Regions from separate parts of the Methylomonas sp. MgM2 genome, predicted to be linked through region 2. Evidence: riboswitches for the same ligand, from Rfam matches in the RefSeq annotation. Region 2 holds a riboswitch; the other holds the start of a gene.
The links. Region 2 has a riboswitch for cyclic di-GMP ahead of ACW73I_RS16855 (hypothetical protein). Riboswitches for the same ligand answer to the same signal wherever they lie in the genome.

Region 1: it holds a riboswitch for cyclic di-GMP, as region 2 does, so the genes downstream of both, ACW73I_RS12900 (VPLPA-CTERM sorting domain-containing protein) here and ACW73I_RS16855 (hypothetical protein) in region 2, are expected to answer to the same signal.

Annotation. Positions count from the first base shown of each region.
Region 1 covers NZ_JBSYXO010000015.1:89,231-92,655, reverse strand. Annotated here, with positions in the region: gene ACW73I_RS12905 (TonB-dependent siderophore receptor) at 1-764, shown strand, start outside; cyclic di-GMP riboswitch class I at 1,487-1,565, shown strand; gene ACW73I_RS12900 (VPLPA-CTERM sorting domain-containing protein) at 1,710-2,579, shown strand; gene ACW73I_RS12895 (VPLPA-CTERM sorting domain-containing protein) at 2,688-3,425, shown strand, end outside.
Region 2 covers NZ_JBSYXO010000025.1:43,845-47,269, reverse strand. Annotated here, with positions in the region: gene ACW73I_RS16860 (hypothetical protein) at 1-331, opposite strand, end outside; gene ACW73I_RS16855 (hypothetical protein) at 409-1,584, opposite strand; cyclic di-GMP riboswitch class I at 1,676-1,766, opposite strand; gene ACW73I_RS16850 (hypothetical protein) at 2,211-2,501, shown strand; gene ACW73I_RS16845 (PilZ domain-containing protein) at 2,545-2,922, opposite strand; gene ACW73I_RS16840 (FHA domain-containing protein) at 2,927-3,425, opposite strand, start outside.

The DNA of each region.
Region 1 (3,425 bases), on a different contig from region 2:
AAATCGATTTTCAAGACAAGGTCAGCATGGCGGAGGTCAACACTCAAATATTAAAGCCCTTACCGCGAATAGGCGGCGTCGTTGACCTTACGGATGATATATCTTTATTTGCCGGATACGGAGAAGGCATGCGTGGTCAACCCTATGTGAATTTTTCCGGCGCACCGTATCCGGAATTGTCCAAGCAGATCGAGGCAGGCATCAAATTCGACTTTTCCGGCCGGTTTAGCGGTCAGATGGCTGTATATCAAATAGAGCGCGATCACGTTGCGGTTAGCGACCCTACCAATCCGTTTCGCTCGATCGCTGCAGGCCGTCAGCGTTCCCAAGGCATTGAAACCGACCTGGTATGGCAACCCAACGATTCGGTCGGTGTGTTGGCTAACTATGCGTACACCCAGGCCGAATTTTCCGACGCGTTGGCCGGAGTTCCATCTGGTAACCGGTTACCCTTAGTGCCGGAATATACGGGCCGATTTTGGGCAAACTATCGTTTCCGGCAAGACGGTATAAAAGGTCTGAGCATTGGCTTGGGGGTTTACTTGAGCGCCGGTGCCTACTTGTCGAACAACAATCAGTTTAAAACCAGCGGTTATCACCGCTTCGATGCCGCGATTGCCTATGAAACCACACGATTCAAGTTGGCGACTTCGGTTAAAAATCTTACCAATCAAGACTACTTTCAGCCTTTCAATTATTTTGCTGGTCGAGTAGCGCCCGCCGATGGCATATCAGTTTATTTTTCTGCTGTAGTGAAATTTTAGGAAAGGAAACTTTGGGCTTCATGCCAGCGTAGTCAAAGCCGAAATGCGGGTTAGTTTTTCAAAAGCGGGTGCAATAATCCGGTTCCCTTGACTTGGTTAAACCTAAAAAGAGCAGTTTAATTAGGTTGAAATCTGCTAACCATATGATTTTAAAGTACTGAATTCAACTGCGGAGCGGTTGAAAGCGTCACCATTTTGATGAGTGTAAAAAAACCGTTGTTCTCAATGAATACAGCGATTTACATCATTCAAATAGCTTCAACTGCCGAATTTAGGTTAAACGGTCAATATCATTTATTCGTCGTGTTTACCTCGATTTATCCTGTTGACTGGTTTCCTAATCTGGAAACCGAGTACGTACTTTTTTTGCCGATAGCGCATTCATTCTCTAAGCAACAATGCGCCGTCATGGCTTCCTGCTGAGAAGTACAAAACTAAATTAAAAATCACAAATTTTTATGTCATTAAAATTCAATGACATATCCTTTTTTGCAAAGCAAACGCCATGTTTTTCAGATTTTTTTTCCGACGGCGGTAGTCATTTTTTTCGTTCGTACGGCTTAGTAGTAGAAGAGCGATCGTTTCGGTAAATAACTAAACATCAGAGATAACCGGAATTCTCTTCGCATAGTGCCGCCGATAACTAATATCTCTGGTAGTCGGTTAACGAAAAGGATATTCAATGCACGTTTCTCACGGATTAGAGCGAAGTCGTAGAAACATGGCAACCATGCCACATTCGTCGAGAGGCGGAGCCGGAAAGCCACGGGTCTTGGATGACGAGACAGCCGGGTTACCTTCAAAGTGCGGATAACTGGGACAAGCACAGTTTGGTTAGTTCAAAAAGTCGTTTAATGGCTGTTTGCAAGCTTAAATGATTTTGCCCCTTGTCTTTGAAGCTAATTGTCAACTTATGTCTAACGTAGCAACAATAAAAGGAAAAGTATGAAAACAACGAAGAAAACGAATAATTTCGCGCTGAACTCATCCGTCATAGCCGCAGCTATTACTATGGTGTTCGCTTCATCGGCAGCAAACGCGATTCCTGTCAGCGCCAGTACCGGAGGTACGTTTACTTTTAGTATGGATCGGGATGCCAATGCGATTCTCGCAGGCGGAACGGTTCAAGATCCGGGCTATTATTTGGCGCAGTATTTCGACGCCGCGGAATCCGATTATACGACCCTAGCAGCTGCCGACTTCCAGTTGCCAGCCGGTTCTCCGGAAGTATCTTCAGTGAATTTGGTTCACGATATAACGCCGGTGAGCGCGACGAATCCGACCGGTCAGGCCAATGGCCGTTTCGTAAAATCCACTACTCCTGATTTCTCTATTGAGTCTGATACCTTAGTCGGCACGGGTACCATGGGGATGACCGGGGTTGAATCGTTTCTAGGTAATTTCGCCGGTTATTTGCTAACGGGCGATTGGTCCCTACGCTACAGCGTTGCGGGTCGGCAGTTTGCGTGGGAAAACTACGAAGTAGCCGGCACGCCGACTGGGTGGTATTTACAAAACAACATCAGTTTTTCGGCTGTCGGTTATGACTTAGGCAACTTGAACATGCTAGTGCTAGACGCAAACAATTGGCAACTGACCGGTGACTTGTTAATGAGCCCGGAAAACGCCGGTTTTCTGTTAGGTCCAGCTTTGGCTGACATGGGCAATTTTTGTTTAGGCGTTGGGTCGTATTCCGGATGTACCGCTCCTTTAACCCCGGCTGCGGTTCCAATTCCTGCGGCGGGATGGTTGTTTGGCGGCGGGCTAGCTAGTTTGCTGATGCGTATGCGCCGTAAATCCGCGCTGGCGGTTTAATGTCTAAATCTGTAATTGGATTTTTGTTTGATGATTTCGGAGGGGTTTTACAAACTCCTCCGAAACTTTACATCGATCGAATTATTAAACGTCTTCCGGTTAATACTTATGAAAAACTGTTTCTATTATTTCGGCCAAGCGCGCCACGGCACGTTCATTTTTTTTAGGCTATTCGGTGTTATTTTACTTATTCTTAGTGCATCAGAAATCAAAGCGGCAACCGTCGCTGGCGGTGATTTCGTCATGAATATCGATCGCGATGCTTTGATTGCCAATATTCATGTAGACAATTATCCGGATGAGCCGACCCCGGATTTTTCTATATGCTGCAGACCTTCTCTGTATGTCGAAGAATTTTGGGATGCGAGCGCGTTATCGAAAAACTTTGCTGAATTGCGGGATGAGAACACGCCCGATTTATATGACAATATTCCCGATGAAATACCGGCAACCAATCTGCAATTTGCGGTCAACGGTGCAACAATAGCGCCTAATCCGATAGGTCGCCAAAACCGTAGCACCACCCTCACATTCGACCCTTCTGATTTGACCGGTTCGGTAGCTGGCCGTGTGGGCTTAGCCGGCGTCATTCGCTTTCGTATCGATGTAGATCCTCCGACCAATCGAGTTTTAGCAGGCGATTATACCCTCGAATACCATCCTGAAATGGAGGACCAAGCACTCGGGCGTTCGGGTTGGCTATTAATGAATCAGATAGGATTTCCGATAGTCGGTTTTACACTGTTCGATGTGAACACCGAATTGACGGCCGATAATTTTGCCCTAACAGGGGTTCTTGGTTTGGGCGAAGGATTTGATCATTTACAGGGAGTGCGTGACGCTAGA
Region 2 (3,425 bases):
ATAGGCCGAAATCGGCAGAATGCGCCCAATTAGTGCCGCCATCCTTGTAGGATTTTGCCCCCATCCCGATAGTGAATCCCGCGTCCGCGGAGCTCGCTGTTTGCGAGTTTGCTACGCCGCCGGCGTTATGAATCATCGCCACCCAAGTGGCAGGCAAATTGCCGGTGTATCCGGGATCACCCTCGGTCCAAGGCCCGGCATTGGAACCGTCTGAATTGTCCGGCGCACCGTTGGTGTTATAGGTGACATGGGCGCTCACGGTTCCGGATGCCGTCAGCAAGGTGCCGATGACGCCCGCCAACGCCAATTTATTTAGATTAAGATAGGTCATGGATAAGTCCCCCCTTCAAATTTTTACACCAAAACAAATCGATTGCCGGCACCAGGGCCGGCAACCACACGTGGAAATTAAGCTACAACACTAGCTTTACGGCGCCCAAAGCCCATAAATCCAGCCAAAGCGCTTCCAAACAACCAGACGGCGCCAGGTACCGGTACCGGCGAGGTGGTGACTAGCACATCATAAGCAACGGCATCAGCTACATCGCCAGTACCACCATGTGCGCCAATCACCAGCGTATAAAAGCCATTGGTCTCATAACCAGGCGTACCGGTCGCCAGCCACTCGGACTGATTGAATATAAATGAATAAAACAGAGTGTCACCGACATTGCTCATGCTGGCTGTCCAGATGGCGTCGCCCAGGCTGGAACCTTGGAAACCGGAAGCGCCGAAAGTATCTAGTGCGTTGCGGTCAGACGTCAGGCTGGTGTCAACGTTGCGATACAAGGCCACGTCCAGCAAGCCATTATATTGGGCATAATCGCTATCGTTTTGGATAGTGATTGTGGTTAATACGTCACCATCACTCGCACAGTTGGCCTCTGCGGAATTGGCGCCACAGCTGATGTGAATCAAGCCATAATCCAGGCCTAAACTGGTTTCGGTGGAATTGCCGGCCACAGCTAAATAAGGATGATCGCCGTTCGCCGGCAGATCGACCATGGTGGTGCCCCAAGTGGCAGCGTTGGAACCGGTATTTTTGTCGTTATACGTTTTCCATAAACTGGAAGTATTGTTGGTACCCCAGTTTGTGCCGGCAGGGGCATTCAGCACCGTACCATTCGGCAGCGTCAAGCTGGTATTGTTTGCCGCTGTAGAACTCAATCCGCTCAACATATTACCTGTGTTGTCGGTTACACTCGAACCGGTAAAATGTTCACGCTTGGTCACGCCCAACGCTGTGCTGTGTTGGCCGGAATACCACATATAAGGCAGATTACCGGGAATTTCAGTAGCCGTGGTAGCGGCAGTGCCGGTACCGGGTATCAGGTTATTGACGCCAGGATTTAGCGGATCGTAGGTGTTTGTGCCATTTGCGATGCGGTTGGTGCCGTTGGAATTGGCGGATACGCCATCGGTGCCGTTGATGCTGTTGGCTATGCCGAAGCCAATCGCTGAATCGGCGGAACCTACAGCGCCAACACCGGTTAGATTGTAATACTGATGCGCATGGGCCGATGGTGTAATAGCCAGCGCTGCTGCGATGCCTGCTGCAATGCCAAGTAATTTGTTTTTCTTCATTTTCGATCCTCTTCACTGTTTAACGTATGATTAAATAGTGATGTCCCCAACGCAGGTGCTGACCTGGTTGCGGCCCTCTCCATCACAATCGAGAGGCGGCCCGGCTTTCTTGTTCATATTTATTACTGGCAAGAACCGTGGCTTTCCGGCCCCGCCTCGCGACGGGTGTGGCATGGTTTATTCGGTTAACTTCAACCTAGACCGTCCGTTGTCCGCCTCGTCCATTTCTGAGAAAACCGTAAAAAACCAATGAGTTATATCAATTTTCACACCAAAACCCAGTATAACAGTCAGAATCAATGAATTAAAATATCCTCTAATATGCTAAATACCCTATTTTTTTAATTAATCTATGTTATTTAATAAAAAATATTAAGTTATACGCCTTAATTAAGCTCAATAAGACAATTATCAGTCATCTAAACCGCTACCAAACCCTAACGTTATTTTTTTCGAAAATCCAAGCGAAAAGGGCACTACGGTTTAGGCCGTCCGCATACTATTAAGCCGATTTCTTAGGAAATTAATTGCAAAAATGAGAGCCGTTTATAAAATATCCCTGATAAAATGGCACCATATATGCTTTACAGCGAGCTAACTTTGAACTCATTACCAAGGGATGTTACATGCAAAAAGACAACAATATGCCTCTTTGGGTTTTTTTCGCTTTATCTAGCATAGAAACTCGAAAAGGCGCTTTGCTATTGATCTGGAGTAGCTTGCTATTCAGTTTGTATTGCATTCCATGGAGCATGTTCTTTTTAGATACGCCATGGATCGGCAAGCTTTTCTTAATCGATGATTGGGATTGGTTTGCAATGATGCTGCCGATGACGCTATGGTATTGGCTAAGCATGAAATGGGTGGATAGAAATCGAGGATGGAACGGCGAAACAGCGACACAGACGATCAAATAGCCTTTGTCGGAACAGCGAACGTTTTCCGTTTCTATCGATAAATTTACTTCTTCAATTTGCCCAAAGCCGAAAGTTCGCGTTCCAACATAACGCTAGCGCCCAAGTTGAGTTCCACCAACCGGCGCAAGCTGGTCATACTATCAATATCGATGCGGTTGCATTTGAATCCGATTTGCTTTCCTTGTCCGTGGGCAAATTGAAGTTGCATATTGATAAAAACTTTTTCCGATAAGCCAAGTATCAGCGTGTAAAAGTCGCCCGCCGATCCGGACCAAGGCCGTTCGAACTCCAATAGGCAGCCTTTCAGGCACATATCAATAATGCGACAAGGAAAGGTGAATTCATCGCCGACCAGGATCGCTTTTGCATTGTAAACAAACCGTTGGAAATTGCGTTTTTCTTCGAGCGCACATTCCGACACGGCATCACTCTTTGAAGAACTGCATCGGCGTGTTGTCGACCGTGATGACGTCATTATTTTGCAATAATACGGTTCTATCGCCTAAAGGTTGATAATTAAGTTTCAAGCCGTCATGTCCCTGTAGCGCGGATAGGTGATAACCATCCTTACGCCTGGAAATTACGATTACACCGGAGCCTTGATGTCCCAACCGGGTCATTGCTTTCTTAAGCGTCAGAATCCGTCCGATATGGGGGCCGTCCATAATTTGCAACTTCCCTTCTTGCTGTTTCGAAACGCTATCCAACTTTTCGTTCAGAGCTTGTAATTCCGGATCTTCGGCAGACCCCGCTTCAGACGGACCGGTTACTCCGATAAAAAACTCGGTTGCATTGTAAAGAATATAATGCTTACCGACGTTGATAACATCGTTATTTTGCAGACTCCATTGCTTAACCGGCTGATTGTTGACCAACAATGGAAACTTCTCGTTCAATTGCTTAATCATGCAGGCGCCATCCTTA